2 regions of the Roseibium sp. MB-4 genome follow, and region 2 is predicted to be linked to the other one. Evidence: predicted binding sites of a transcription regulator. Region 2 holds the regulator's gene; the other holds the start of a gene.

Region 1 (15,793 bases), 310 kb from region 2:
TCGTAACTGTATCTTCGCGCTGGGCGATGTAGCGCATGATCAAGCTTTCCGCTGCCATGAAGAGCGCACTTGCAATCGCCGCAATAGCCCCAACGAGCGCCATCTCCGAATTCTGAGACACACTGTCGGCCGATTGAACGACGAGATAGGCGCCGAGCATACTCATCGCTCCGGCGATCCAATGCTTGCCGGTCACCAGCTCCTTCAGGATCAACCCGGCCAGGGCAATCGCAAAGATGCCTTTCGTCAATCCAATCGCGGTCGCATCCGCAAGCGGCATCACGGACGCTGCATAGACCGCACAGGCCAAGCCTCCTACACCGCACACCGCTCGCATCAAGTGGAGTTTCCATAAGGGACTTAACTGCTTGTGGAGCGGAACTTTTTTCACGCTGGCGACACACAAGATGGTTGCGGCCCCGCCTGCAAACCGAAGCCAGACGAGTGCAACGATTGGCAACACACCGCCTGCCAGTTTCCCGGCCGCAAAAATCGGCGTGAAAGCTGACATCCCCAGGAGCGCTAGAAACAGTGCCGCGGGAATGTTTTCGCGCTGGCCGATGGCGGCAGATGGTGTCACGGCGAGGGCTCCAGATCTTGAATATGATGATTGGGAACTAGCACTCAAAGGTTTGTCGAAACAGATGCCAGTTCCTCATGCGCCCCATGCGAATACGCATACCATTGCCCTTACCTAGGCGAATACGTATACTCTCCTGATGAATTGGGATGATCTAAAACTCGTGGACGCTGCGGCCCGCGCGCGGTCTTTATCCGGCGCAGCCAAGGCATTGGATATCAGTCAACCGCAGCTCAGCAGGCGTTTGAAAGCATTCGAGGACCGCGTCGGAGCGCGGCTGTTTGATAGAACACCCTCTGGTCTCAAACCCACAGAAGCGGGGCAAAGGCTCATTCCACTTGCCGCAGATATGCGTCAACGTGCGGATGCAGCGGCGCGCATCATGCCAGATCTGGCCGGTGCTTCGCTCAGGGTCGTTCGCGTTGCCGTCGATGAGGTGCGCGCCCGTGTCCTGACAGACATGTATCCTCTTCTGGATGAACGGCTAAAAGACATTGAGCTTGAGCTGATCTCCAGCCACAGCCATGTCGATCATCAAAGCCGCAGCATCGAATTGCAGATCAGAAACTGCCTCCCCGAGACCGATACGCTGATTGCCCGGAAAATCGGCGATCTCGCTTACAGCGTTTATGCTAGCAAATCCTACGCGGCGGCCCGCCCATCTGTTTTTGAAGAAGCCCGGTACTCAGCGTGCAGTTGGCTTGGATTTACGCCGGACGACCTCTGGTATCCGGCCCATAATCGCTGGCTCGCAGAACGCCTGCCCGCGCCACCCAGGCTGCGCACCAACACCATGACCACTATGATGAACATGATTGCGAGCGGATCCGGCCTCGGATTGATTCCGGTCTTCATGGGTGACCGGCATCCAGACCTCGTACGGGTCATGGAACCCTTGCCGGAACTCACAAATCCGGAGCATATCATCGTTCACCGCGATGTCCGGCGTGAACCTGCCGTCCGTCTGGCGATCGACGCTATTTCGGATGTTTACCGGCAGATGACCCCGCACCTTCTCGGTTTGCAGAGCCAAGCCAAGATGACCGCAGCCGAATAAAAAATGGCCGGAACACCCGGCCATCTTAATCGTTGTATTGGTGCGCCCTGGTCTATTGCCTGCGAACGAAGCAGTCGCCGCCTGCGCCTTGCAGCTGTTCACACAACCGGATGGCTTCATCACGCGATCCCGTCGGGATCCGGGCCCGGTAAAAGACTCCCCGATCGCCGAGGTCCGCCGCCACAATCACGGCGTTCACATTGCCGATAATCGACGGGTAGCGACGTTGTAGCGACGAATAGGCATCGCTCGCAGCCGAAGCTGAGCGCTGAGACGTCACCTGAACGATATACGTTCCACCCGGTATCGTACCAGTGCCAGCAGCCGCTGCGGCAGGTGCTGTGGTCGTAGCAGGCGCTGGAGCCGAGGCCGGTTGAGACAAGTTCAATGGACCACTGTTCTGCGTTGCCGGTGCAGGATTTGTTGCAGCAGCAGGCGCTTGCGCGACTTGCACAGGCGCAGCTGGTTTTTTCCGCGGCAGAACTGTCGGAACAGGAGCTGCAGGCTCCTCAACTGCCGCCACAGGTTCTGTAGCAGCAACGATTGCAGGCGTTGTCGGTGCCGGTGCAGCGGGCTGTGGCGTTCCGGCAGCCGGTTCAGCCTGCGTCGGAGCCGCTGCAGGTTCCGGCGAAGGTGTTGCCGTAATCGGCTGAGTTGCAACAACACGGGGCTCAGCCGGCGCAGGGGCTGCCGGTTGCGCGGTGCCAGTCGCTGCTGGGGCCGCGTCCTCGCCCGACACAATGGTTCCGTCCGGACGAACAACAACTGTCCGGACCCGCTTGGTTGCTCCAGGAACGAGTTCCGCACCGGATTGAACACCGGCAGGTGCTGGCGGCAAGGAGGCAGGTTCAGGTGTTTCCGGACGCGCGAGCTGTGTCGGCGCATTTTCGTTGCGGCCATCAACGCGATCATAAATCAGCTTGGCGGATTGATTGTTGCCGGCAGACGGATCCTGCTCTTCCGGGAAAATTTTGAGTGGCTCCTGCAGGCCGCTAATCACAGGCGGCGGTCCATCCGGGACTGCAATCGTGTCGGTATCCAGGAAGAAGAAGCCGACAGCGCCAAGTGCAGCAACGCCCAAGACACCAGCAGCAACAAAGATGCCGCGGCGCGAACGTTCTTCTGCGTGTGGAACTGCAGCTTGCTCAGCGCGCGAGTGCGGCGGCAAAACCCCACTGCCCTTCAAGGTTGGGTCACTCTCCTGCATCGCCCGTGCGACGGCATCGAGATCATAACCTTCTGGCGGCGGCGGTGTGTCATCATCGCCAAGGTCGCGAACAGCGTCTGCCGCTGCCGGCCAGACCATATCGTCAATGTCATCAGCTGTTTGCCGACCCGGAGCCTCGGCAGCATAAGCTGCCGCAGTAGCCTTCGTTTCTGCCGAAGCTTGTGCCGCGGCAGGCTCAGATGAATTCTCTGCCGCGCTTTGTTGACGAGCCCGGTCGTCCCGCTCCGGAAAATCAAGATCTGCCAGAAGCGTATCGATCCCGGCGATTGATTTCTGACTGTCCGCGGAGGCCTGAGGCGCACTTTCAGAAGCCGCGCCACCCTGTGGCGTGGTTAGCGCAGCAAACAGATCATCTTCGTTGATTGCCGGTCTTTGCGGTGCCGGGGCGGACGGCGAAGAGACTTCAGGCTGAATGTCCTGCGCCGGACGTTCAAAAGCCTGCGTAGATGGTGGAGTTTCCGAACCGAATGCAGGACGCGGGTCGCCGGCGCGGCTTACAGTATTATCCGGAGTTACTGTGTCGGAATAGTTATCGGAGCGCACCGGAGCAGGTGCTTGACTGAAGCTTGCCGTGTGCGCTTGGTACCCACCTGAATAGTAGCTCGAGTCCGCAGTCGGTTGCTGGGTTTGCGCTGTTGTCTGCGGTTCCGGCGAAACTGGTGCGGGCGCAGTGCGTTGATCGAATGCCTGGTCTTCAGGCGGATCGATGGTCTGACGCAGGGCGCCCTTCAGCTCATCTTCAAGTTCAGCGGTCAGGTTCTGTTCAAGATCATTCGCTACAGAGGCTGCCAAGCCTGTTCCAAAATCACGTCCAAAATCGACAGCAGGTCCGCGCGGTTGAGGCGGAGACGATGGTTGGAAGGTTGGTTGCGCTGGCTCTAAGACTGACGGTGTGGGCGCAGATGGTGCCGGTCGGTTCATAGCGCTTGCAGCTGTGGCTTCAATCGTGTCCAGCTGCGGCACCTGTGGCCAGCCAGGCACATCACCTCTTGGCTCGGCCTGGGCTTGATAGCCTGGAGCAGAGCTATCTGGAGACTGCACTACACCCGGAGTGACAATAGAACTGGGGTCGGGGGCCTGCTGCGGAGCATTGAAGCGCGGCGGCTCGCTGGAAAGTGGGGCGTCGGAGCGCGGAATTTCTGGTGATTGCCCGGCGCCGAATACGGGTTCCTGGCGCGGTGGATTGGGATCCGCAGCGGGTTTCGGCTCACTCGCGAAATCATCCAAGTCTGCGAAATAATCAGTGCTTCCGACCCGGCCGCTGCTCACCGGCGCCCCCAATTGCTTGTTATTATGGACAATGCGCGCCAATTCAATCAGCGGATCTTCACCAGACGGCCGGTTTCCCCCGGACGGCGCTGGGGTCTCTGCCGTATCTGGCCGCTTTTTGTCGTATTCGTCTGACATGAGCGCTCTAAAGAACCGGTTTCGTTACGCTACGTTTTATCAATATACCCTGATCACTTCTCACAAGGCATATCAGCGCATTTCCTCAGGAGCTTGTACACCAAGAATCGCCAAGCCTGACGAAAGTACCAAGGATACTGCACGAACCAAAGCAACACGCGCTACGGTTAATTTCGTGTTACTAGAATCAATAAAACGTAAATGAGGCAATTCCTTGCCTCTATTCCAGTGACCGTGCAGTGAACTTGCAAGTTCATGCAGGTAAAACGCAATTCTATGCGGCTCATGAGTGTCGGCAGCTGCCTCGACAACTTTTGGCCACTCAGCCATTTTACCGATCAATTCGAGCTCACCGATGTCATCAAGCAGGGAATAGTCGGCACCCGCGAGTACAGAATCACTCAAGTCTTGCCCGGACAGTTCTTCTGCGGCCTGCCGCAAGACAGAGCAGCAGCGCGCGTGGCCATACTGAACGTAAAAGACCGGATTGTCCTTAGACTGCTCCGTTACCTTCTTAAAGTCAAAGTCGAGTGGTGCATCGTTCTTCCGGAACAACATCATGAAACGGACCGGATCCGATCCAACTTCATCGACCACTTCGCGCAGGGTGATGAAATCACCGGACCGCTTTGACATCTTCACCGGCGCCCCGTCGCGCATCAACTTCACAAGCTGGCAGAAACGGACGATGACTTCGGTATCGCCGCCGGAAACAGCCTTGCCGACCGCTTGCAAACGTTTGGCGTAGCCGCCGTGGTCTGCACCAAGAACGTAGATCGCTTCCTTGAAACCGCGCTGGAACTTGTCCTCGAAATACGCAACGTCGGCAGCAAAATATGTGTAGGACCCATCTGACTTTTTCAGCGCCCGATCGGTATCGTCCCCAAAATCGCTTGCGCGGAAAAGTGTCTGTTCCCGATCTTCCCAGTCGTCCGGGACCTGACCCTTGGGCGGCGGGAGCGTACCTTCATACACAAGTCCTTTGGCCCGCAGACCATCGAGCATGTGATCAATCTTTGATCCGTTGCTGCCACTGCGCTCATGCAGAGATCGCTCGGAAAAAAAGACCTCGTGCTCAACACCGAGCGCGGCGAGATCCGAGCGGATCAAATCCAGCATCGCAGCAATCGCGCGTTCCTTGACCTTCGGGAGCCAATCGGCTTCGTCCTGATCGAGCAAATCACTGCCGAATTCGTCCTTCAGCGCCACGCCAACCGGGACGAGGTAATCTCCGGGATAAAGGCCTGCCGGGATCTCGCCGATATCTTCGCCGAGTGCCTCGCGATAGCGAAGAAAAGCACTGCGGGCGAGCGTGTCGATCTGAGAGCCGGCGTCGTTGATGTAGTATTCTTTGACCACTTCATTGCCGGCAAATGCCAGCAAATTCGCAAGCGCATCGCCAACCACTGCCCCGCGAATATGTCCGACATGCATCGGTCCGGTCGGGTTCGCAGAGACATATTCGACATTCACCTTGGAAGGATCAGCGGTCTTCGTGCCGCCATAACCAAGGCCTTCCGCAAGAATGCTACCAAGTATCTTCTGCCAGACACTCTGGTCGACCCGCAGATTGATAAATCCAGGACCAGCGACCGTGGTTTCGGTAATTTCCGGGTCTTTTGAGAGTTCGGCAACCAAACGCTCCGCCAGATCACGCGGTTTCATGCCAAGCGGCTTTGCAAGAACCATTGCCGCATTGGTCGCAAAGTCTCCATGAGCCGGATCCCGAGGTGCCTCGACGACAACGCGGGACAGATCTGGCGCATTGCCATCCGGTCCTTTTAACTCAAGCGCTTCGAGGCATTTTTTCACGCGTTGCGTGAACACGGCAAAGATGTTCATTCAGGCACCGGTCAGGGTTGAAACTTCAAACACAACGGCCCCGCACGCGCCAGCGAGAAGCCCTCTGGCGCGGTGGGGATCCGATTTTGACCCTGCGCCTACCCCAAATCCGGTGTGTCGTCAAACAGTCTGCGGTGTTCTTCGATCGCATAACGATCAGTCATGCCAGCGATATAATCACACACGCGCCGGGCTCTGCTGGTCTCGTCAAGGCTCTCCAAGCCCTTGTCCCAAGGGGCCGGCATCAGGTCCGGCTCGGCAAGAAGACGCGCAAATAAATCCCTGACGACGCGGGCAACAAGACGGCGGACCGACAAAACATCCTCATGGCGGTAGACCCGCGCGAACAAGAACCGTTTCACTTCCTTTTCGGCCGCTGTCATCGCTGGCGAAAACCCGACCAGGCATTCTCCGGCCGCACGCACATCCTCAACGCTTTGCGGATCTAACTCGCTGATATTGCGCACGCCCTCCTGAATAACGTCTTCCACCATCCGGGTAATGCTGCGGCGGACGATCTCGTGGATCCGCCTCGTTTCTTCAAGGCCTGGATACTTGTGGTCCACTTCCGCGAGAATATCTGCCAGAAACGGAACTTCCCGCATGTCGTCGATCGCGAACAGGCCAGCCCGAAGTCCATCGTCAAGATCATGCGCGTCGTAGGCGATGTCATCTGCAATTGCAGCAGCTTGTGCCTCAGCACTCGGCCATGTGCCAAGCATCAGATCCTGCTGTTTCTGATACTCCCGGATCGCGAAGGGCAACTCACCGTTTTTGAATTTGCCAAGCGGTGCACCGGCATCATCGACGAGTGGACCGTTGTGCTTCACCAGGCCTTCCAGGGTTTCCCAGGCGAGATTCAAGCCGTCAAACTCTGCGTATCGATGCTCCAGATGGGTCACGACCCGCAAGGATTGGGCGTTGTGATCAAAACCTCCGTAAGGCGCCATGCATTCATGCATGACATCCTCGCCCTCATGGCCGAAAGGTGTGTGTCCGAGGTCATGTGCAAGTGCAAGACACTCTGCGAGATCCTCATCCAGCCGCAGCGCCCGGGCGAGCGACCGGGCGATCTGGGAGACCTCAATGGTGTGCGTCAAACGCGTGCGGAAGTGATCTCCCTCGTGATACACAAAGACCTGGGTCTTGTGCTTGAGACGCCGAAAGGCCGAGGAATGTATGATCCGGTCCCGATCGCGCTGGAAAGGTGTCCGCGTCGGGCTTTCAGGCTCCTGAAAGTGGCGCCCCCTGCTCTTGAACGGGTTTTGAGCATAGACTGCAAGGGATTGCGCCCCGTACCCGATGTCTGCCTGGATTTTCTTCCAATTGTCGTTCACTGCCCGTCCCCTTGAATAACGCACCGGTACTGGCCCAGTTATTGACGCTTGTGCTTCGAGATCTTAACTATCGGGTTAAGTCAATTTTGTCGCGCTAACGTTGGCGCAGACACAGCGAGTCAGTAGAAGATGACCGAAACGCTTGAAAATCGAGTAACAGTCAGTGATCGCGCTGCCAAGCGCATTGCCAAGATTTTGTCAGGAGAGGCTTCTGGCAGCATGCTGCGCGTCAGCGTGGAGGGCGGCGGATGCTCAGGACTGCAATACAAATACGACGTCGTCGGCGCACAAGAAGATGATGATCTGGTGATCGAGAAACTCGGCGCGACGGTGCTAATCGATTCCATCTCCTTACAATACATGGGCGGATCGGAGATCGACTTCGTGGACGATCTGATCGGTCAGGCCTTCCAGATCAACAATCCGCATGCTGTTGCCGGTTGCGGCTGCGGCACGAGCTTCACGATCTAAAAGCCTGCCTGAACCAAGCTGTTCGATCAGAGACCGAACCGGTCGGATGTTAATGGCTGGGCATATGTTCAGAACGTGGGCGACAAACGATCTCCTTCGCATATGATGCGGCGCAGAGAGCGGCGGAGACTTGTGATGAAAATTGCCACCTGGAACATCAACGGCGTCAAGGCACGACTAGAAACAGTGCAGGAATGGCTGAAAGAATCCTCTCCCGATGTTGCTTGTTTTCAAGAGATCAAGTCGGTCGACGAAAACTTTCCGCGCCAGCCGTTTGAAGATCTCGGCTACAACGTCGAAATTCATGGGCAAAAAGGCTTCAACGGCGTTGCCATCCTCTCAAAAACGCCTCTGGAAGACGTTGAACGGCGGCTTCCAGGAAACGACGACGACGAACAAGCACGATATATCGAAGCAACAGTGACCAACGGAGAGGGCGTTGTCCGTTTCGGTTGCCTCTATCTGCCCAACGGCAACCCGCTTGGGACCGAAAAATTTCCCTACAAACTTGGCTGGATGGACCGGTTGCTGATCCATGCAGAAAAGCGGCTTGCTGAAGAAGTGCCCTTCATTCTCCTGGGCGACTACAATGTCATCCCGGATCCGATCGATGCGAAAAATCCGGAAAACTGGACGGACGATGCTCTGTTCCAACCCGAAAGCCGGCAGAAATTCCGCGCACTAACTCATCTTGGCATGACCGAAGCCGTCCGCGCCTGCACCGAAGCTCCGGAAACGTTTACCTTCTGGGACTATCAGGCCGGAGCCTGGCAGAAAAACAACGGCATCCGCATTGATCACATTTTGATGTCGCCGCAGGCGAACGATAAAATGCTCGGCTGCGGGATCGACAAACATGTTCGCGGCTGGGAAAAGCCGTCCGACCATGTTCCCGTGTGGGTTAAACTCGCCGCCTGAATGCCGATGCCCCCGGTGCCTTTATATCCACTGCATTGAAGAAACTGGCTGGTCTATGCCGTTTGCGATCCTTCGCCGGCATGCTATATTTTCGTTAATGGGATAACGGACCAAGGCCACTGGCCCGCACCGGCGAAAAGCGGGTTTTTCTCCTGGCGCTGCTTCAAGCTGCGCTCCCCAAACCTCTTTGCCGCGTTGACTGTGGCAGTCTTGTCGAGCGGTTCTCAATACGTTTCAACAGAAGCTCAAGCCCAAGAGACGGCCAAACCGAATGTGCCTTGCACGTGCCGTTATCAGGGTGAGGACTACAGCATCGGCGACTCCATCTGCTTGTCCAGCGGCTCCAGCCCCAAAATGGCGACATGTTCGATGGTTCTGAACAATACGTCCTGGAAGATGAGCAACGCCCCCTGCCCGCAAGCCCTCGAGATTCCGGAGGTATCGCCCATTCAACAGGCGTCACCGGACGAATTGGCGGATACACCGATCCTTTGATTGACCGTAGTTGGGTACCGCCTGCAGAAAGCGCGCGATGTTGTCTTCACTACGTCGTTGCTGTGTGTCTGGAGGGTTTCACACGGTCAAAGCCGCGTTGCGCAAATTACTGCGTTGGGACCTGCTGAGCCGTCAGCATATCCGGACGGTTGTTTTCGATCCATGTATCAGCCAGGGACCGTGCTTCTGCACGAACCGGTTCCGGCGCGACGGCAAAATACTGCTCATGCAGGTTGTTGATCCAGGTTGTGTCCTGGCCGGTTGCTTGTTTGCGGGCAACAGTCAACCACATCAAACCCCGAGCTTTTTTCTTGTCTGAAGATCCAAGAGAATAAAGCGTTTCGCCGAGTTTGGCCTGAGCACCGACATGGCCTTTGAGCGCAGCAAGATTATACCAGCGCACCGCCATCCGACTGTTGGTCTCCCGGTACATTTCCCCAAGATGAAACTGGGCAGCTGCATCACCGTAATAAGATGCCGCGTGGGTAAAGATCCTGCGGGCCTGTCCTTCATCTTTGATGACGGCGCCATCGATGCCGCTCAGATAATAAGAGCCAAGGGCCACGAAGGCGCTGGAAACAAAAGGTGCGTCCGGCGAATCCGGGCTGTCATTGCCGTGATCCCGAACAATCTGGCTATAATATTGAAAGGCCTTGTAGTCATCTTCCTGCACACCGTCGCCCTTGGCGTACATGTCACCAAGCTTCCAGGCAGCCATGGTCTGCCCGTTTTCTGCGGCATATTTCAAAGACGAGATCGCTGCTGTTTTATCACCGGAGTAATATTGCCGGGCACCAGTGCGCAGAGCTTCGTTGGGCGACATGGTTGACGGATTGATCGGTCCGGGCGCAGCCGGCTGGCCGTCAAACGCCTCTGACGGCACTGTTGCCATCATCAAGGCGAGCGCGCCGACAACGGCCCCGCTGACGCTTAAGTGCTGACGATGTGTCTTCTTGCTGTACATCCCGTTCACACTATTCTCCCGCGAACGATATTCATCGTCACGGGCACTTATCCCATTCATCTGTTACACCAAGCTGATGCTTGAATGTTTGACACCTCACCATGCGTCTTGAAACGATTGCGTGATGTCCCAAATGTGAGCGATCAATCTGGCCTTAGTTGGGCTGCGCGCCCTGCCCCAGCAAAACCGCCGTAACGCATTGAACCATCGCGCAACCTGGCATCTGTTTTTGTGCCGAGCGCTACGTGTTGAACCACTCGTGTACCGCAATCATGGCCGAACATGGGCATCAAGCGGTTCCATGAAGGCACCGCAATACTTTGCCGCCAAGTGTTGCTGAATAGGCACAATTTGCCGCCCCTCCTCAGTCCCAATCGAAACACACGCAGGTTGACGATCGGTTTCCATATCTTCAAAAGGCCTCGAGTGATGCCAATTAGCTTCAACGCTGGGGAAAACGGGGGCTTTTGGCCAATTTCCTTGGCTGTTCTATGTTTGTACTTCAAACTGAACCATGATTCGGTGTAGGACCAGCGTGATCAGATGCGCGGTCAGCGCAGTTTAATGAAACCAGGTACCCATCAGGCGATACGCAATGAGCGGAAAAGACGATCTTTTTGCAGGCAATGCAGCTGTTTCCAATCCGGTTGGATCGGAATCAGCACCAGCACCCAAGCCTGCGCCAACGCCTGTTGCGGATCTCTCTGAGGCACGAAAGAAGTCACAAGCTGCTGCCGAAAACAGCGATTATTCAGCTGCCGATATTGAAGTCCTGGAAGGACTGGAGCCAGTTCGCAGACGTCCGGGTATGTATATTGGCGGCACGGACGAAAAGGCCCTCCACCACCTTTTTGCCGAAGTCATCGACAACTCCATGGACGAAGCCGTTGCGGGACACGCAACCTGGATTGATGTCTCCCTTGGTGCGGATGGCTACCTGAACATCACGGACAACGGCCGCGGCATCCCGGTCGATCCGCATCCGAAGTTCAAGGACAAGTCGGCTCTGGAAGTCATCATGACGACCCTGCATGCCGGTGGTAAATTCGACAGCAAAGTCTATGAAACGTCCGGTGGTTTGCACGGCGTTGGCGTGTCCGTCGTTAATGCCCTGTCGGACGAACTGGTTGTCGAAGTGGCCCGAAGCCGCAAGCTCTATCGTCAGATCTTTCGTCGCGGTCACCCGCAAGGACCGCTGGAGCATATTGGCGATACTCAAAACCGCCGCGGAACGATGGTCCGATTCAGGCCGGACGAGACGATTTTCGGAAAGGGTGCGAAATTCCAGCCGGCGCGCTTGCTCAAGATGGCGCGCTCGAAAGCCTATCTCTTTGGCGGCGTCGAAATCCGCTGGCACTGCGCTCCGGAATTGATTTCAGAGAAGGACGAAACCCCGGCGGAGGCTGTATTTCACTTCCCCGGCGGCCTGCGGGACTTTCTGGAAGAACGGCTCGGCAAGGAACGGCGGGTAGTCGAGGAAGTCTTTTCGGGCCGGACCGACAAGACCGGCAAACATGGATCGGTCGAATGGGCCGTCAGCTGGTTTGCAGGTGACGGGTTCATCAATTCGTACTGTAACACCGTCCCAACCCCGGAGGGCGGCACGCACGAAGCCGGTTTCCGTTATGCGCTCCTGCGAGGCCTGAAAGCCTACGGCGAACTGGTCAACAACAAGAAGGCCTCAATCATTACCGGCGATGACGTCATGACATCTGCCGGCGGGATGCTCTCGGTCTTCATCCGGGAACCCGAATTTGTTGGCCAGACCAAAGACAAACTCGCTACCAACGAAGCGACACGCGTTGCCGAGACGGCGGTTCGCGATGCCTTTGATCACTGGCTGACCGCCTCGCCCAATCAAGCCAACAAGCTTCTGGAATGGGTAATCGACCGTGCCGAGGAACGCCTTCGGCGCCGCCAGGAAAAAGACGTGGCCCGCAAGACGGCCGTGCGCAAGCTTCGTCTCCCTGGAAAGCTCGCGGATTGCTCGACCAGCCAGTCGGAGGGAACGGAACTCTTTATTGTTGAGGGCGACTCGGCGGGCGGATCTGCAAAACAAGCTCGAAACCGCGCCAACCAGGCCGTTTTGCCGCTGCGCGGCAAGATCCTCAACGTCGCCAATGCTGGCCGCGACAAGCTGGTCGCCAATCAGCAACTTGCCGACCTCATTCAAGCGCTCGGCTGCGGGACCCGCTCCAGCTATGCTGAGAAAGATTTGCGCTACGAAAAAATCGTCATCATGACCGATGCGGACGTGGACGGCGCACACATCGCTTCGCTGTTGATCACGTTCTTCTATCGTGAAATGCCGGAACTGATCCGCGGTGGTCATCTCTATCTTGCGGTGCCACCACTTTATCGCTTGAGTCAAGGCGGAAAGACCCTCTACGCACGCGACGACATACACAAGGACGAACTTTTGGCTAGCGCCTTTAAGGGCAAATCGAAGGTTGAAATCGGCCGCTTCAAGGGTCTTGGCGAGATGCTGCCCGCTCAGCTGAAGGAAACCACCATGGATCCATCCAAGCGGTCCCTTCTCAAAGTCAGCGTGGACGAGTTTGCCATTGCAGATACCAATGACACAGTTGAACGGCTCATGGGCAACAAACCCGAAGCCCGTTTCAGGTTCATCCAGGACAATGCTGAATTTGCCGACGACCTTGATATCTAGGACGCAGACGGACAGAGCCCAATTAATTCAAAGTGTTATAGGAAGATAGGCATTCAAGTCGCATTTAACTTAAATGCCAACGAAATCATGCGATGTAGAAGTTTTATGCGTATGATCACTCATACACCTAGTTTTATTGCGCATGATTTCCGATCAACCATTAACTGAGTTGGCAAAACGACAAGAGAAATACTGAACATTTCTGATATTTAACCTCACCAATGCATTGACTCACCAGCGAACAAATGTAGGGTGTGGCCAAATCGGCGAAGGGCAGTTCAGGACGAACTGCTGCCATTAAATCACAACATTCGGGCAAAGCGCTCCATGTCATTTAATACTCTCGGTCTGAGCGAGAAGGTCCTCGCTGCAGTTGATGCGGCAGGTTATAAAGATCCAACAGCCATCCAGGCAGGTGCTATACCTCAAGTCCTGGAACGGCGCGATGTCCTCGGCATTGCACAGACCGGGACCGGCAAGACCGCCAGCTTCACCTTGCCGATGCTGACCCTTCTTGAAAAAGGACGTGCCCGCGCCCGCATGCCGCGCACACTGATCCTGGAGCCGACCCGGGAACTGGCCGCTCAGGTCCAGGAAAACTTCGAGAAATACGGCACGAACCACAAGCTGAACGTTGCCCTTTTGATCGGCGGCGTTTCCTTTGCCGAGCAAGACAAGAAGCTCGATCGCGGCACGGACGTGCTGATCGCCACACCTGGCCGCCTGCTTGATCATTTCGAGCGCGGCAAGCTGCTGCTCCAGGGCGTCGAAATCCTGGTGATCGATGAAGCTGACCGGATGCTCGACATGGGCTTCATTCCGGACATTGAGCGGATCTGCAAGCTGATCCCGTTCACGCGGCAGACCTTGTTCTTCTCAGCAACGATGCCACCGGAAATTCAGCGCCTAACCGAAACATTTTTGCAGAACCCTGCAAGGATCGAAGTGGCTCCGACCTCTTCAACGTCCGAAAATGTAACACAGCAGCTGAAGGCTGCTGGCGGCAAGGATTACGACAAACGCGCCGCCTTGCGCGAACTTCTGGAGGGTGCTGAAGACCTCCAGAACGCGATTGTCTTCTGTAACCGCAAGCGCGATATCTCGACGCTGTTCCGGTCGCTTGAGCGCCACGAGTACAACGTTGGTGCTCTGCATGGCGACATGGACCAGCGCACACGCATGATGATGCTGGAAAACTTCCGGAAAGGCGCGATCAAACTGCTTGTTGCAAGTGATGTGGCAGCTCGCGGGCTGGACATCCCGGAAGTCAGCCACGTCTTCAACTACGATGTTCCGATCAATGCGGAAGACTACGTTCACCGGATCGGTCGCACGGGCCGTGCTGGCCGCAGCGGAACAGCGTATACGCTCGTAACGGAAAGCGATCAGAAGTATTTGCGCGCGATCGAAGAGCTGACAAACCAGTCGATCGAATGGATCGGCGAATCGATCGACTTTGAGGCTGCCGCAGCGGAACGCAAAGCCAAGCGCCGCTCGCCTAAATCGGCCAAAGCAGATTCAAGCAACGACAACGACGCAAGCCAAAGCAAATCAGCGCCTAAAAAGCGTGGCCAGTCACGCCGAAAAAGTGAAGAGCCGGCCGCTGAAACGCAGGTTGAAGAAACACGCTCAAGCAACAGGGTTCAAAAGATTTCTCAAAAATCAGGCAGCAAGCCGCAAAAGCAAGACAACAACGCCCCAGCCTTCAGCGAAGGCGTTCATATTCCTGCATTCCTGTTGCGTGAGCCGCGGGCAAAAAAAGCGTCGTAATCCCCAACTTGCAGCGACTCGACCAAATTATTTAACTCGTCCTTAAACGTTACGTCAGATTTTGGATGTCAAGAATTCGGGCCGTGTGGGGTGGCCACCGAAGAAGACTTGACTGAGAGAAAACTGATGTCGGATAAGGACGATCATATCAGGACCATCGGATACGGTGAGTCCGCGATCGGGTATATAAGGAAAAACACCTTACCCGCTTATCCGCGCTCTTATGAACTCTGGTACACCTATTCTGCTGGATATAATCAGGGCCTCAACCGCGCTATCAACGAAGCTGTAAAGGAAAACGGCAGGATCAGCACCGATGAGATGCTGTCCCTCTATGGTCGTTTCTTGTCTCCGACCCGGCTTGGCGACCGCCTGGATGATGTCGGCTCAAAAGTTTCCCGCGAAGTTGAAGAGATTGTCGAAACACTGAAGCTGAGCGCTGATGCGACATCCGACTACGGTGCCGCTCTTGAGCAGGCCGGCCTTAAGATCTCCGGGATCACCGATCCGGATAAACTGAAGCTTTATGTAACGCATCTGGTCAAATCCACCCAAAATGCGGTTGCATCCAACAGGAAGCTTGAAAGCCAGCTGTTGGAATCTAAAAAGCATATCGAGAACTTGCAGTCCTCGCTTGAAGCGATCCGCTATGAGTCTCTGATTGATGAGCTGACAACCCTTAACAATCGCAAGCACTTCGACAACTCACTCGAGAAGGTAATCCGGAACTCCATAGAGAGTGGCCGTGGGTTTGCTTTGTTGATGACGGACATCGATCATTTCAAGAAGTTCAACGATACCTACGGTCACCAGACGGGCGATCAGGTATTGCGCCTCGTTGCCTTGTCCGTGAAACAAAACATTTCAAGCCAAGACATTGCGTGCAGATATGGCGGCGAGGAGTTCGCGATCATCTTGCCACATGCCGGGTTGGACGAAGCTGTAGAAGTTGCGGAAAAGATCCGGGCTGCTGTTATGGCCAAGGAACTTGTAAAGCGCTCGACGGGTGAAAACCTTGGGCGCATCACGATTTCCGCCGGTATTGCAGCCTAC
Region 2 (15,793 bases):
CGGTTCCAACAAGCTCCGCCCCCCGCGCAAGCGCAATCTTCGCCGGTTCCGACAAGGCGCCGAAACTCATGTCCGAGACAAAAAGCGGGATCTTCAGGTGAAGCGGCTTTTGTGCATTCGGCCCGATGACAACGTCGGTCCCCACCGGATCATCATCAAGCAACGGAAAACGCTGGAGCTGCGCAGTCAGGATCTGGATTTCGTCCCAATCTGGCAGCTCAACACGCGGCACCCCCATCGCATCCACCACGCCGTGGTGACCGGTCTTGGAAAGACCGTGTTTGGCATACCCCTGAATGAGTTTGGTATAAGGCTCTTCCTCAGTCCCGTGGGACGTGTCAGCATAAAGACCGAGATAGTCATCGCGCTGGAACGGTTGCGGGTTGTCTTTGGCCCAGGCCGCGATCTCCTCCGCATCCACCCGCACTTCGTCGTCTTCGATCCAGCTGCTGAATTTCTTCAGGACTTCCGAGTTGTTGTACTCAGAAACGCCTGTATCAATGCGGTAGTCCCAGTAGTGAACGCCGCAAATAAGGTTATCTCCATCCACATAGCCGTCGGACATCAGCGCCCCGCGGTGAAGACATCGCCCGTACATCACCGACACCGTTTCATCAAAGCGAACAACCACCAGATCGACATCTTCCACGAGAGCATATTGCGGATCTCGATCTGGCAACTCGCTCCACTTGGCGACGGCGTGTGCTTTCATTTTGTCTTCCCCAGCTAGTGGCACAGCGTTTGTTCGACTGGGCCTTGGTATTTTCTGTTTGCTTCAAAACAGTCGCCAATTCATTGCGGACTGTCGTTCTTAAATCTCCTGTCTCCATGATCAGCATGTGCTGAAGGCGCGCTTTGAAAAATGGGCGTGCAATAGATGGTTTGCTTGCAGGATTAGGTCTGGAAAGCCCTGCAGTCTCAAATCATAAGCAGATGACAGTGCTGTGTGGCAATCGTGAAATACCGCAAGGGAAGATAATTGAGCTGCAAACGACGCCGCCGCTCAACTTGCCAAAAATACGCAATTCGCCCGATTGATCTGCGTCATTTTTCTGAGACGATGCATGTGTCAACTTTAATTGACACATATGAGAGGTGATCCCATGCGCATCCTGTTCGTTCATCCAAACTACCATTCTGGTGGCGCGGAAATCGCCGGGAGCTGGCCTCCGGCTTGGGTCGCCTACCTCTCGGGAAGTCTCAAAAAGGCAGGCTTTGACGACATCCATTTCGTCGATGCCATGACCAATGACTTATCTGACGCGGAAATTGCTTCAGAGATCCGCCGGATCTCACCGGATGTCATTGGCGTTACTTCCATCACCCCCTCAATTTACGCAGCCGAACGGATATTGGAAATTGCGCGGGATGAACATCCGCATGCGGTGCGGGTTCTCGGCGGTGTCCACGCCACCTTCATGTACAAGCAAGTCTTGAGCGAAGCGCCCTGGGTGGACGTCATTGTGCGCGGCGAAGGCGAGGAAATCGTCATTGAGCTGATGCGGGCAATCGACGAGGAACGGTGGCCGGAAGACCGCAGAACGATCAAGGGCATTGCTTTCAAGGAAGACAACCAAATCGTTGCGACCCATGCGGCCGCGACCGTGAAAGATCTCGACGCGATCGAGCCGGACTGGAACATTCTGGAATGGAACAAATACACCTATGTTCCGCTCGGTACCCGCGTCGCCATCCCGAACTTTGCCCGGGGATGTCCGTTCACTTGCTCCTTTTGTTCGCAGTGGAAATTCTGGCGCGATTACCGGGTGCGCGATCCCAAAAAGGTTGTCGATGAAATCGAAAAGCTGGTCACTGAGCACAATGTCGGCTTTTTCATCCTTGCTGACGAAGAGCCCACCATCAACCGCAAGAAGTTCGTTGAATTCTGCAACGAGCTGATCGCACGCGGGCTGCCGGACAAAATCAAGTGGGGCATCAACACCCGTGTGACCGACATCATGCGCGACAAGGACCTCTTGCCGCTCTACCGCGAGGCCGGCCTGGTTCACGTGAGCCTTGGAACGGAAGCGGCGGCGCAGCTCAAACTCGACCAGTTCAACAAAGAAACCAAGGTAAATGATAACAAGGAAGCCATCCGGCTTCTGCGGGAGGCCGACATCTTCGTGGAGGCGCAGTTCATTGTCGGGCTCGACAATGAAACCGAGGAAACCCTGGAAGAAACATATCGGATGGCGTGGGATTGGCAGCCCGACCTTGCCAACTGGGCCATGTATACGCCCTGGCCGTTCACACCGCTCTTCCAAGAAATCCGGGATCAGGTCGAGGTGTTCGACTTCTCAAAATACAACTTCGTGACACCGATCATGAAGCCAGAGGCCATGACACGCGGCGAACTTTTAAACGGTGTCATGAAGAACTATCGGCGCTTCTACATGCAAAAGGCGCTGTTCCATTACCCGTGGCGCGGTACAGGCTTTCGCCGGCGCTATCTGCTGGGCTGCCTGAAAGCCTTTCTGAAAGCCGGGTTTGCCCGCACGTTCTATGACCTTGGCAAGGCCGGGTACTGGGGCCCGCAGTCCAAAGACAAGGTGCATTTCGACTTCGATGAGAACCGCACCTTGGCAGAAGCCCAAGTGGCGGACTGGGAATCGGCGGCCGATCGTGCCGCCCGGGCAGCCGAACGGCGTGAAGCGTTGCGTCTGCAGGGCAAGGAGCGGGCGGCAGACCGCAAAAAAGCGTCAGCCGCGGCAGCGCTTGCTTGCGGTGGCAGCACGGAACAAATGGCGGAGAACGCCTGACATGGACCGGCAGAGCCTTCAGGCCGATGGCATGATCGGCCCGAATGCCTTGACCCAATTCCGCTCTCCCTTGGAAGAACAGGGCGGTCAGGACCTTTTCGAAACGCTCTTGCACGACGCCCGCATTGCGAGCCTTCCAGATATGAGCGGCCTGATCCCGGAAGGCCCCGTTGCACGGTTTCACAAGACCGTGCGGGCCACCCTGCCCGACCTTTCAACGGAGATATCTAGGGCTGCTGGTGTTGGAACGGCCGATTATGTCCTAAAACACCGAATCCCTGGTCTGGCGCAATCGCTTTTGAAAGCGCTTCCCGCAAGCGTCTCAAAACATCTCTTGGCAAACGCCATTTCAAAAAACGCCTGGACCTTTGCAGGCTCCGGACAGTTTGAAATCGCAAGACGCAGACCCCTGGTCTTTATCCTGAAGGACAATCCGCTAATCGCAGGGGAACACGCTGATCATCCAATTTGCCATTGGCATGTGGCTGTTTTCGAGAGGTTGTTCCAGGAACTGATCGGCCAGCTTGTCCGTGTCACAGAGACGGAATGCGGAGCTTGCGGGGCGGATGCCTGCCGGTTTGAGTTCAATATCTAAGATTATGTAGTCCCGGACTGGATCTACCCGATCAGTTCGCAGCTCCCGTGCCTTCAATCGCTGCAAACCTCACACGGGCATCCGGCGCAGACCGCTTGTCCGCGATTTCCAGAATGAGTTTCTTGCGCACAGCCGCTGCGAAGGTATCTGCACTGTCCGCGGTCACCACAAAGGATCCCGGACCACCGATGATCTCGGAAAAGAACCGGTCCTCCAGATTGTAAGACACCGGACGGCCGGAACAGTGCCGGCACAGGACCGCAAGACCATTGATGACGATGCCGGAATTCACCACAGCGTCTCTTGCCTCAGTGATGCTTGGCCCATTCCAATTGTTGGCGCTGTCCGCCGACAAATCGATCACCCGGCGCAACCCCTTGTATTCGTTGGTGTCGATCAGCTCCTTGCCCTTTAGAAGAGCTGCGCCAATCGCGTTGCGGCCAAAGGCCTGACGGGGCGGTGCCATCAAACGCTCTGCAAAGAGCTGCGCCGACTGCGGTCCGTCGATCACCATCCAGTCGACCACGACGTCCTGGGAAAACATGTCCGCCCATTCGACATAGGTCACGGCGATCTTGCCATACGCGTTGTCCGCAATTGCGTTCAGGACCTGTGGATCGGTGATCGCTTCGGCATAGCCCTGGCGCTGGAACCTGATTTCCGCGTCATCAATTGAACCAGTGGCATCTGCCAGAAGCACGAGTTCCAGATCAAGTTCCTCGGATGAGGCCGCAGAAACAAGCAAGCCCTGCAACAAAACAGCAACGATCACAATCATCCGCATGGTCTGCTTCCTCCGCAACAACTCAGAAGATAGCTAGAGCCTGTTAGCGGATCAGAAAGGCCGGCTCACAACATTTGTGCAGGTCCCAGTCTTGTTCTTTCCGCGAAAATCGGTTGTTCAACCGTACTGCGAATAAAACAATCTTTTTCTCAGCGCCTTAAAGCATCTGCAGGTTTCGATCTCAGAACCATCGGCAGAACAGTAAGAGAACGTTTACCCTTGCAGAACACAATGAGAACAGGTAGGATGTTCTCGATTTGTACTGAGCGATTCTCAGGCAAAACTAAACTCAGGGCGAGGAACCGCAGTATGCTGACGCGCAAGCAGTACGAACTGCTCATGTTCATTCACGAAAGACTGAAGGAAACGGGCGTTCCGCCGTCTTTCGACGAAATGAAAGATGCTCTGGATCTCCGCTCCAAATCCGGCATTCACCGACTGATCACCGCCCTGGAAGAGCGCGGTTTCATACGCCGGCTTCCCAACAGAGCCCGCGCCATGGAAGTGGTCCGCTTGCCAGATTCGATCGCGCCGGGCCTGGGTGCGCCGCGACCAAGAGGCAGTTTCTCACCAGAGGTGATTGAAGGATCACTCGGCAAACCGGCGCCGGCCCCTGCGCCCGCGCCAGAACCTGTCGCAGCATCGACGGAAATCCCGGTCATGGGACGGATTGCAGCCGGTGTTCCGATCGAAGCAATCCAGACCCACAGCCACTCCATCAGCGTCCCGCCAGAACTCCTTGGCAAGGGTGAACATTACGCTCTGGAAGTGCGCGGGGATTCAATGATTGAGGCCGGCATTTTGGACGGCGACACCGTCTTGATCCGCCGAACGGAAAGCGCGGACAGCGGCGACATCGTCGTGGCCCTTGTGGACGATGAGGAAGCGACGCTGAAACGGTTGCGCAAAAAAGGCGCGTCGATCGCGCTTGAGGCCGCTAACCCCGCCTACGAGACGCGTATTTTCGGACCGGGCCGTGTCCGTGTGCAAGGGAAACTTGTTTCTCTGTTTCGCCGGTACTGAAGCTCCGAGACCGGCAGGCATTTTCGAGAGTTTCCCGCCACTGCGGGTTTGTAGGTACTCTCATCTGTTTTAGCCAGCAGATGCTCGCAGACTTGCGCGTGTGACCGAGCCTTGCTTGTGCCACGGCCGCGGAGGCGTTGGCTTGGCGTATTTGACTGAATTTATTTGCGTTTGGCAAACAACAGCGCTGGGAGTTTTTGCCGCTGCGCGAGTGGTTTGCGGCGGCATTATTGGGGCTGGCGCAACATTCTTTCTTTGAACCGCAGCCTCTACTCTCTGCCCGTTTTCGATCATCTGGTCCTTTGTTGGAGTGCGTGTTCGACAGACCTGGCCCAACCAAATAGAAATGGCACCGCGCGCCACTCTGATGTCCTGGTCGAAAACGACTGCGGAGCATGCTTCCGGCGCGATCATATCGGTCACGATCATATCTGCCTTTTGACAGTCATAAAAAAGGGCATTCCGGGTCTTCGGTAGGGCGATGGTGACCGGAATCTGCTCCTCACCAACTTCTGCCCTTGCTGCGAATGTCTGGACCACACAGCCCGCAGGGTCGCAAGCGCGCTGATCGGATTTCATCTTGCGCGATTTAATCGCTTCTTCTGATACTCCTTCCGCTTCAAACCAAGTCTCTACAGCAAAAGAACTTCTGGCGCTGGATAACGCTAACTTGCCCTCGATATCCCGGGCAGCCAATTGAGCCCCTTTTGCCGGAATGTAAATATCTGGCGGACGCGATATTATCGCGAGAGCGATTCCGGCAGGTGCGAGACCCAAACCGATCATCCGGAAACGGCCCGGGGCGAGCAGCAAACCAAAGAAACCGGCCAATAAAACAGCGGCAGACAGGCCGGTTAGACTTCCCATTCGGCCAAAGTCAGGCGCAATCTGTTCTGTGAATTCCGCTATCTGGATCAGCGCCGCCAGACCGGCGCTCATGATCTTGAGCGGGATTGCCGCCAAACCGAACGGCATCAGGACCAATGCCACCACGCCCATTGGCATCACGATGATAGAAAAAACCGGCATGCCCAGCATGTTGCCGACCAGTCCGAAGGGCGCGATCCGGGAAAAGTGGTACGCACCGACAATTCCGGTTGCGATCCCGGCGACGAGGGCCGTCACGAACAAACCGGTGGCCCATTTTAGTGCGCCGGACAAGAACCAAGAGAGCCCGATTGTTGAAGAGACAAGAAACCTTCTTCTCTTTTGATGCGAACGCCAAAGATCATAAACGGCGACCAGTGCGATCACGGCCGCAAACGACATCTGAAAACCTGGATAAAACAGGCGCTCCGGCGCGAGTAGAAGCAAGAACAGGCCGGCGATTGCGACCGATCGCAGTGTCAAACCCCGGCGTCCGGTCATGATCCCCAAAAAGACCAGCGCGATCATAATGAAGGATCTTTGGGTGGCGACTGATGCCCCGGACAGCAGAAGATAAAAAACTGCCGCGACAAGGGCGAGAACGGCTGAAACCTTGTGGATCGGCCAGCGCAGCGCAAGGCCCGGGATAATTGCTAGGGCGCCAAGACATACAGCATAAGCACCGCCTGCAAAGAGCGCCATATGCAGGCCTGAAATTGCCAGAATGTGTGCCAGGCCCGCGGCCCGAAGGCTCTCTTCGGTCTTTTCATCAATACCGCTGCGATCGCCCACCAAGAGTGCAACCGCAAGGGCTGTTTCCGGGCCTTCCGGCAAAAGTGCTGAAATCCGCTCTGCCAAGCGCTGGCGGAGTTCATTCACCTTGCGAACGAGCAGAAGGACTTGAGACGCCGCAGGCCCTTGCACGATCTCTGGCGCGCCGTAACTGAAGCCGCTTGCACCTATGCCGTCAAAATAGGCGCGGAAGGAAAAGTCATATCCGCCGGGCACCACAGGACCCATAGGCGGAAACAACCGGGCCCGGACTTTGATCGAGTTGCCGGGTGCAATGCGCGCATCGGCCGGAATGCGCAGCCGGACCCGGTTTGCAAACCGCCCAACAGTATTTTCTCTGGCATCAACTTCTCTGACGCGGAGCACAAGCCGCTTGCCAGACCGGGTTTCCTGCACCTTCAAGACGTCACCGCGCAACAGAACAGTCATCGGCTCCGCCAGCCGGGGTGCGCCCACTGCAGCTGTTCGGAGTGTTGCAATGCTGAGCCCTGCAAAAAGGGCGAGCAAAAGGATCAAAATTCGCGGCAGACCGGTTCGGATAGCGTGGGAGCCAGCGAAACCACCTGATAAAACGAATAACACGCCAAGCACGAGCCAACTCGGCTCTTCAGGCAACAAGCTGTAGAAAAAAATACCGGCGCTGAAGGAAAATCCGGTCCACAAAAGACCCTGCTTTTGCCAAAACTGCTCCCAATCGTCCGCCGTTCCTGCCCAACCAGCGTGCTGATAAGTTGGCCGGTCTTTGTGTTCTCTCCGGGTTCTCAGAAACGCGATCCAGGGCGACCCCTCGGCGGGCTGGTGCCTGCTATCCGTGTTTGACGATATAACTGAAGGGTCACTGACAGGAGCACCGGGGACAGCCCGGTTGTCATCATCGGCTTCTGGTTTCGCCTCCCGTGCCACCCGCGCTCCTTATGCCGGGTTTGACGATCGCAGCAAAGCCTATTTTGCCACAGGCTTGCCTATGCTAAGACCGCGCCACTATCCGTCAGGCGCAGACCCGCGCCTCATTCTGACAGAGACTTTCAAAAAGCACCATGGCACAAGATATCGTCACGCGTTTCGCCCCATCCCCGACCGGATTTCTACATATTGGCGGCGCCCGCACCGCCCTCTTCAACTGGCTCTTCGCCAAGCATCACTGCGGCAAAATGCTGCTGCGCATCGAAGACACAGACCGGGCCCGCTCCACACAGGAAGCGGTCGATGCGCTGATGGATGGCCTTTCGTGGCTTGGTCTTGACTGGGACGGCGAACCGATCTCCCAGTTCTCCCGGGTCGACCGCCACAAGGAAGTTGTTGACCAGATGCTGGAAAACGGCACGGCTTATCGGTGTTACTCAACCCCGGAAGAGGTCGATGCCATGCGCGAAAAGGCCCGCGCAGAAGGACGCCCGCCGCGCTATGACGGCACCTGGCGCGACAAGGATGCGTCCGAAGCGCCCGAAGGCATTGATCCGGTCATCCGGCTGAAAGCTCCGCAAGATGGCGAAACGGTCGTGGACGACATGGTTCAAGGCCGTGTGGTGATCCCGAACAAGGATCTTGATGACTTTGTTCTCCTGCGCTCCGACGGCACGCCGACTTACATGCTGGCCGTCGTTGTCGACGATCACGACATGGGCATCACGCATATCATCCGCGGTGTCGACCATCTGACCAACGCCGCCCGCCAAACGCTGATTTTCAATGCCAACGGCTGGGACGTGCCGAAAATGGCGCATATCCCGCTAATCCACGGGCCGGACGGTGCCAAACTTTCCAAACGCCACGGCGCGACCGGAGCCGAGGCCTACCGGGCCCTTGGCTATCTGCCGCAAGCCATGCGCAATTATCTCGCGCGCCTCGGCTGGAGCCATGGTGATGAAGAGATCATGTCGCTTGAGGACATGATCAAATGGTTCGGCATGGATGCCGTTGGTCAGTCGGCAGCGCGCTTCGATTTCAAGAAGCTGGAAAATCTCAATGGCCATTACATGCGCGCCACCAACGACGCTGAGCTGCTGGAGCATTGGAAGGTCTATCTTACACATGCGGACGACGGGGCAGCTGTTTTGGAATGGATGTCGGACGCGGCCAATGCCCAAACGGCTCTGACCGCCCTTCCCGGCCTGAAGGAACGCGCAAAGACACTTGTCGAATTGACTGACAGCGCCTCCTACCTGTGGCGCCAGCGCCCGCTCGAGAATGACGAGAAGGCGATCAAGATCCTTACAGACGACGCCCGGGCGATTCTGGGCGATCTAAACGGCGTGCTTTCTGGCGTTGCTGACTGGCAAGCGGAACCGCTGGAGGCGGCTGTCAAAGCCTATGCGGAAGACAAGGATCTGAAACTCGGCAAAGTCGCCCAGCCACTGCGTGCAGCGCTCACCGGCCGGGGCACCTCCCCTGGCATTTATGACGTGCTGGTTGCACTCGGCCGCGACGAATCCCTCGCCCGGATTGCCGATCAGGCTGCCTGACGTAAGGGAGCACAAAGGACCGGCGCGTTTTGCTGCAGCGCGCCGGAACATTGGCAAACATCAACATGTCGGCCTTTGACCAAAGCGTTATACGCTGCTGCTTGCGGCAGTGCGGCAAATGGGCTAGGCAAGACGCGACCATTCCTCCAGCACAGTCTGGCCGCCTCATTTGGGTCTTGCATCCAAGGCCCGTGGCTCGGCAGTGCAAGGGTAACAAATAGGGGGTTTTCTGAATGGCCGACAACAACGCCAAGCTCAACGTCGGTGGCAACGACCACGATTTCGACGTCCTTGACGGATCCATCGGACCGTCGGTTGTGAACATCTCGTCCCTTTACAAGGACACGGGCATGTTCACCTACGACCCGGGCTTTACCTCAACCGCATCGTGCGAATCCAAAATCACCTACATCGATGGTGACGAAGGCACGCTGCTGTATCGCGGGTATCCGATCGAACAACTCGCCGACCATGGTGACTTCCTGGAATCCTGCTATCTGCTGCTGTATGGCGAACTGCCGACCAAGGCGCAGAAAGACGATTTCGTCACCCGTGTGACCTATCACACGATGATCCACGAACAGATGAACCGGTTCTATTCCGGTTTCCGCCGCGACGCCCACCCGATGGCGATCCTCTGCGGCACCGTTGGCGCCCTGTCAGCGTTCTATCATGACAGCACCGACATCTCCGATCCGCATCAGCGGATGGTGGCGTCCCTGCGCATGATCGCAAAACTGCCGACCATGGCTGCAATGGCCTATAAGTACCACGTCGGTCAGCCGTTCGTTTATCCGCGCAACGACCTGGGTTACGCAGCGAACTTCCTGCACATGTGCTTTGCCGTTCCGTGTGAAGAGTACAAGGTGAACCCGGTTCTGGCGCGCGCCATGGACCGTATCTTCATCCTGCACGCTGACCACGAGCAGAACGCTTCCACATCGACCGTGCGTCTTGCCGGATCCTCCGGTGCGAACCCGTTCGCATGTATTGCAGCTGGCATTGCCTGTCTCTGGGGCCCGGCACACGGCGGGGCAAACGAAGCAGCGCTCAACATGCTGTCCGAAATCGGTTCTGTTGACCGCATTCCGGAGTTTGTTGCCCGCGCGAAAGACAAGAACGATCCGTTCCGTCTCATGGGCTTCGGTCACCGGGTCTACAAGAACTACGATCCGCGCGCCAAGATCATGCAGAAAACCTGCCACGAGGTGCTCGGCGAACTCGGCATCAAGGACGACCCGCTCCTCGACATTGCGATGGAGTTGGAAAAAATCGCCCTCAACGATCCGTATTTCGTCGAGAAGAAGCTCTATCCGAACATCGACTTCTACTCCGGCATCACGCTGCGTGCGCTCGGTTTCCCGACTACCATGTTCACAGTGCTGTTCGCGCTTGCGCGGACCGTCGGCTGGATCGCCCAGTGGAAGGAAATGGTGGAAGATCCGTCTCAGCGTATCGGCCGCCCGCGTCAGCTCTACACAGGTGCTACCAAGCGCGACTACGTGCCGATCGATCAGCGCCGCTGATTGGTTGACGAACTGACCAGACAAAAGCCCCGGATCGCAGATCCGGGGCTTTTTTGTTTCTGGGGGGAAATGCCGCCTACCAGAAAATATCTGGTTCTCGCATCACCGGTCTCATCTACCTAAAAGCACTTACGCAGTCGCCACAGCTTGTGCGTGCAAGACCCGCGTGTTGTAATTTTCTGGGATGGAGGAGCATCAATGCATGACCAACGTCACAAGTCGAAAAGACTGCAATCGCCGCACGAAGACGTGCTGGTCAATGATCTGATCCCGCGCGTCGCCCAGGAGTTGCACAAACGCTTTGCAGCCAGGCTTTCCGAAAAACCGGAGACCTTGAGTAATTCCAAATCGCGATTTGAAGATGTACCGCGCCTCCGAAGTGATCGGGCACGCCGCCGCTTTCCGGTCCATACCCAGTTCACAAGCCCTTGCGACACCTGCGAACGGTATCAGCGTGCTCCGCTGCCGTTCAACTTGCATCACGGGACCGCCGCGCCGCCGACAGGCATTCGCTAGGCCTTCTACCGGCCAGCTTGAGACCCGGCGGCAACACTCTTTCGATGTCAGGGTGCCAGCAATGGGCTGACAAACCCTTCAGGTTTGACGGCAAGCACCGGACATTGAAGGCTATTGACGATGTTCTCAGCCGTGTTGCCAATGAAAACGCCGCTGAGCCCGGTCCGCGCGACAGTTCCCATAACCACGAGATCCGCGTTTTGAATGTTGCTCTGAATTTCTATCACGCGTTCCACTGCGCCGCGGGCAAGAAGTGGCTGTAAGACCACGTTCGAACTCGCCAATCTCTCACGCATGGTATTGAGCAACCGGTGCATCGCTTCTTCGCGGATTTTCAACGTCTCCTGCACATAGTCATTGGCTGCCTTGCGCGCATCCCCGGTGTCGGAAAAAGCCCAAACCATCCCCTCGCCTACCGCGTCCCAGGCATGAAGTATGATGATTTCTGACCCGGGTGCATGTGCAACACGCACCGCAGCTTCGACAACGCGCTGGTTCAGCATGTCCAGAGTGTCCGGTTCCGCCGCATCCCAGTTGTCCAAATCCACCGCCGCAATGATACGGCGCGGCGACGGCTCAGCGGTTCCGGACTGCAGCCAGACCGGACAAGGACATTTGCGCAAAAGATGCTGGTCGTTGCTTGCATGCAGGAAACCACTGACGCCGGTCAACGGCTCAGCTGCTTTCACCACAAAATCGCAGCCCGTTTCAGCAACATGCCTGATGATGTTCAGATAAGCTTTCCCGACAACAACTTGAGGTTCGATCGCTTGATCCGGCAGAACCCTTCTCAGGTTCTCTGTTGCAGACCTTTGCGCACGGGTCACCATCTCTTCAATGATCGCGTCTTTATCGCGTCCGGCCAACCGGGCGATAATTGCGATGTCCTGCGGTGGCTCCACGCAAGCGATCACCTCTAAGGCGGCCTCATACGCTTTTGCCAACTCGGCTGCACTCTTAAGTGCGATCTGCGTATCTGTGTCATCGATTACGGCGAGTACTTTTTTTGGACGCCCGAGCTCCCCAATCATACCGGCAGCTCCTTTTGACCTTCAGGATCCTGTAGACCGGGCAAAGAGGGAGCCGCACGCCCGGCTATCATGTTTGCTGCGGCATAAGCTGCGTCACGGTATGGCATCATGACGATATCAGCGTTTATCCTTGAGAGAGCCTCCGCAGTCACCTCGCGGTGTGCGGCAACCGCAACACGTCCCTCAAACCCAAGATCACGGGCAGCTTTCAGCAAAGCAAAGCGCGGGTCATCATGTGTCACACCGGTGTCGTGTTCCGGAACAGCCATCACGAGCCATTCCGCATTGCCAAGTGGAAGATGAGCAAGAAACTCCGGATCCGTGGCATCTCCAAACAACACGTCATAGCCAAGTGCCCGGGCATTTCTGACAGCACCTGGACTGAAATCCACCCCCAAGATCCGTTTGCCATCCTCTTTCAAAGCGCTGGCAATCCCGAGCCCGTACCGCCCCAGACCAAACAGGATGACGTCATAGGACTTTGCAGACACGCTGCTGCCTTCGGGTTCGGCGGCCGTGTTGCGCCGTTCGAAGACCCCAAGGAACGGTTCGAGCGCGGCATAGAGCTGATGCGAGAAGGTGATCATGTAGGTCGATGCTGCGATTGTGACCAACCCGACAAGTGTCACCAGCCCAAGCGCGCGTTCATCCACGTGGCCGATCGTCAGCCCCATCGCCATGAAGATCAGGGAAAACTCGCTGATTTGGGCAACGGTCAAGCCGGCAAGAAACCCGGTCCGCTTGCGGTATCCCATGGCCCCCATGATCGCTAAAACGATCAAAGGGTTGCCAATCAGAACGAACAAAGAGAGCACGATGGCAGGCCCTACACTCGCGCCGAGGACCGACAGGTCCAGCGATGCACCGAGCGCGATGAAAAAGAACAGCAACAAGAAGTCACGAAGGCTGGCAAGACGTGCAGAAATCGCCTCGCGAAAGGGAGTCGATGCCAGTGACACACCAGCCAGCAAACCGCCCAGCTCCTTGCCAAATCCAAGGTAATGGCCAACGGCTGCGAGCAATGCCGCCCAGCCAATGGCAAACGACACCAGCAGTTCCGGCGCCGTGGACAATTTTTCGACCAGCGGATTGGCTACAAAGCGGATGAAGAACGCAACGAACGCCAGCGTCGCCAATCCATAGCCGAAGACCCGCAAAACATCGGCAAAGGCGCTGTCGCTGCCGCTCGCACTGCCGACACCAATCGCCGAAAGCGTGATCATGGCGACGACGACAACGACATCCTGAACGATCAGGAAACCAAGGGCGATCCGGCCGTGCAGCGCGTCGATCTCACGCTTGTCCGACAAGAGCTTCACAATGATGATCGTTGACGAAAAGGTCAACGCGATGGCGACATAGATCGCGGTGGTTGGTGTCATGCCAAGCGCAAGCGCGATCAGGAAGCCGAAGACGGTCGTGAACAGGACCTGCCCCAGTCCGGTCACCAGTGCGACCGGACCGAGAGTTCGGACAAGATTGTAGTCCAGTTTCAGTCCGACGAGAAACAAGAGGACCGCAATTCCAAGCTCCGCCAGCAGATCGATCTGGGCGTCTGACTGCGCAATTCCAAGGACCGAGGGACCGGCGAGGATGCCAACGGCGATAAAGCTGACGATCAGGGGCTGTCGCAGCAACAGCCCTACAAAACCGACACTTGCTGCAAGAACGAGCAGAGCTGCGATCTCGTAAAAGATATAGCCCTCAATCGCCGCTGCCATGATTGAAATCCTCTCTGTTTGCCGCCGGTTACAACGTCATCACAATGCGGCCATCGATTTTGCCCTGCTCCATCCGGCCAAAGATGTCGTTGATGTTGTCGAGTGACTCTGTGGCGTAATGCGAAGCAACCTTTCCCTCTGCGGCAAATGCCAGGCTCTCAGCGAGGTCCGCCCGTGTTCCGACGATCGAGCCCCGGATTGTTTTCCGGTTGAGAACAACGTCAAAGATGTTGAGCGGGAAATCGCCGGGCGGCAGACCGACAAGGCTCATGGTCCCGCCGGGAGCCAGCATGCCGACCGCCTGAGCAAAAGCTGAATTCGAGACGGCCGTTACCAAAACGCCGTCTGCGCCGCCCAATCGGGTCAGCTCAGCCACTGGGTCTTGCGTCTTGGCATTGATCGTGACTTCGGCGCCCAAATCGGACGCAAGCCTCAGCTTGTCATCAGCAACGTCCACGGCAATGACATGCAGACCCATTGCCTTGGCATACTGCACCGCGAGGTGCCCCAATCCACCGACACCGGATATGACGACACTTTTTCCCGGGCGGAGGTCACATTCCTTCAGGCCTTTATAGACCGTGACGCCAGCACACAGGATCGGCGCGGCCGGCGCGAAGTCGACCCCGTCCGGAATATGCCCGACATAGACCGGATCAGCCTCGACATATTCGGCGAACCCGCCATTGACTGTGTATCCGGTGTATTGCGGATCGGTCCGGCAAAGGGTTTCCCATCCGGTTATGCATGAGTTGCAGTGGCCGCAAGCACGATGAAGCCAGGGCACCCCAACACGGTCACCCTCCTTCACAGACGTCACACCGCGTCCGACCTCGGCAACGTAGCCCACACCCTCATGGCCCGGAATGAAGGGCGGTTCAGGCTTGACGGGCCAATCGCCTTTGGCAGCATGGAGATCGGTATGGCACACACCGCTGGCTTCGATCTTGACCACGATGTGGCCTTCTCGAGCGCCTGGTTTTTCGACCTCTCTGATTTCCAGTGGCTTGCCAAATCCCGTGACCACTGCAGCTTTCATTTTGGGCATTGCTTGTCCTCGTGATTTTGAGTGGAAGTTTTTGCGTGCCTTCGGTGCACAAGCTCTCAAATGCGTGTGCCTTCGGTTCGCGCGTTTTGTTCGTTCGTATGACTGTTTGCGCCAATTAATCAGCGGGCAATTTTCGGCGTTCGCCGATTAAACAGACTGTGCAGCAGTAACTAAAAGCATGGGCCGACTGGCTTATTTCCAACTGGGAGCTCTGGTCGCGTGTTCATTGACAAAGGCCTCCAGGTCTTTGACCGCCACGCGAAACTCCCGGCCGAGCTTCACGGCCCGCAGTTCCTGTTGATGGATCCAGGTCCGTACCGTTGGTTCCCGCACCTTCAGGAGTTCGGCGATTTCATGCGTTGTCAGAAAAGGTTTGCTCAGCATTTTCGTCTCCGATGTGTGCTCACCGTACCTGCAGGCAGCTCAACAGCCATTGATCCTCGTCAAACACTCTCAGATATTTTCAAAAACGCTCAACAGCTATCAATATTGTTTGCGCTTTGGGAAAGAAGGCCGGGTTTAAGGCTGTAAAATGGTCAGCGGTCCGGCTCAAATATTAAAATATTTTAATTGGTAACGTGATTGTCGACTTCCCATCTCCAGGTTGTCTTTGGATGAACCTGCCATTTCTTGGAGGAGAGAAGTATGTTGAGACCTGCCGCTTTCGCC

The links. Region 2 encodes LexA, which represses DNA repair genes until DNA is damaged. Its sites were predicted from a motif close to TGTTCNNNNTGTGTTCNG; they were not measured.
Region 1: a site for LexA is predicted at 10,785-10,802, ahead of parE (DNA topoisomerase IV subunit B). Genes of this name have one in related genera too.

What each region holds. Positions count from the first base shown of each region.
Region 1 is NZ_JBRKQB010000001.1:567,147-582,939, reverse strand. Features, by position in the region: gene ACVDG4_RS02865 (DMT family transporter) at 1-580, opposite strand, end outside; gene ACVDG4_RS02860 (LysR family transcriptional regulator) at 720-1,637, shown strand; gene ACVDG4_RS02855 (SPOR domain-containing protein) at 1,690-4,272, opposite strand; gene argS (arginine--tRNA ligase) at 4,345-6,114, opposite strand; gene ACVDG4_RS02845 (deoxyguanosinetriphosphate triphosphohydrolase) at 6,213-7,451, opposite strand; gene ACVDG4_RS02840 (HesB/IscA family protein) at 7,581-7,922, shown strand; gene xth (exodeoxyribonuclease III) at 8,058-8,840, shown strand; gene ACVDG4_RS02830 (hypothetical protein) at 9,146-9,289, opposite strand; gene ACVDG4_RS02825 (tetratricopeptide repeat protein) at 9,442-10,299, opposite strand; gene parE (DNA topoisomerase IV subunit B) at 10,895-12,970, shown strand; gene ACVDG4_RS02815 (DEAD/DEAH box helicase) at 13,298-14,740, shown strand; gene ACVDG4_RS02810 (GGDEF domain-containing protein) at 14,867-15,793, shown strand, end outside.
Region 2 is NZ_JBRKQB010000001.1:882,069-897,861, forward strand. Features, by position in the region: gene ACVDG4_RS04240 (glutamate synthase-related protein) at 1-712, opposite strand, end outside; gene bchE (magnesium-protoporphyrin IX monomethyl ester anaerobic oxidative cyclase) at 1,104-2,759, shown strand; gene bchJ (bacteriochlorophyll 4-vinyl reductase) at 2,761-3,354, shown strand; gene ACVDG4_RS04255 (DUF1194 domain-containing protein) at 3,386-4,138, opposite strand; gene lexA (transcriptional repressor LexA) at 4,448-5,161, shown strand; gene ACVDG4_RS04265 (ComEC/Rec2 family competence protein) at 5,231-7,723, opposite strand; gene gltX (glutamate--tRNA ligase) at 7,858-9,282, shown strand; gene gltA (citrate synthase) at 9,516-10,808, shown strand; gene ACVDG4_RS04280 (hypothetical protein) at 11,007-11,324, shown strand; gene ACVDG4_RS04285 (universal stress protein) at 11,372-12,355, opposite strand; gene ACVDG4_RS04290 (cation:proton antiporter) at 12,352-14,076, opposite strand; gene adhP (alcohol dehydrogenase AdhP) at 14,105-15,124, opposite strand; gene ACVDG4_RS04300 (helix-turn-helix domain-containing protein) at 15,317-15,508, opposite strand; gene ACVDG4_RS04305 (metal-independent carbonic anhydrase family protein) at 15,770-15,793, shown strand, end outside.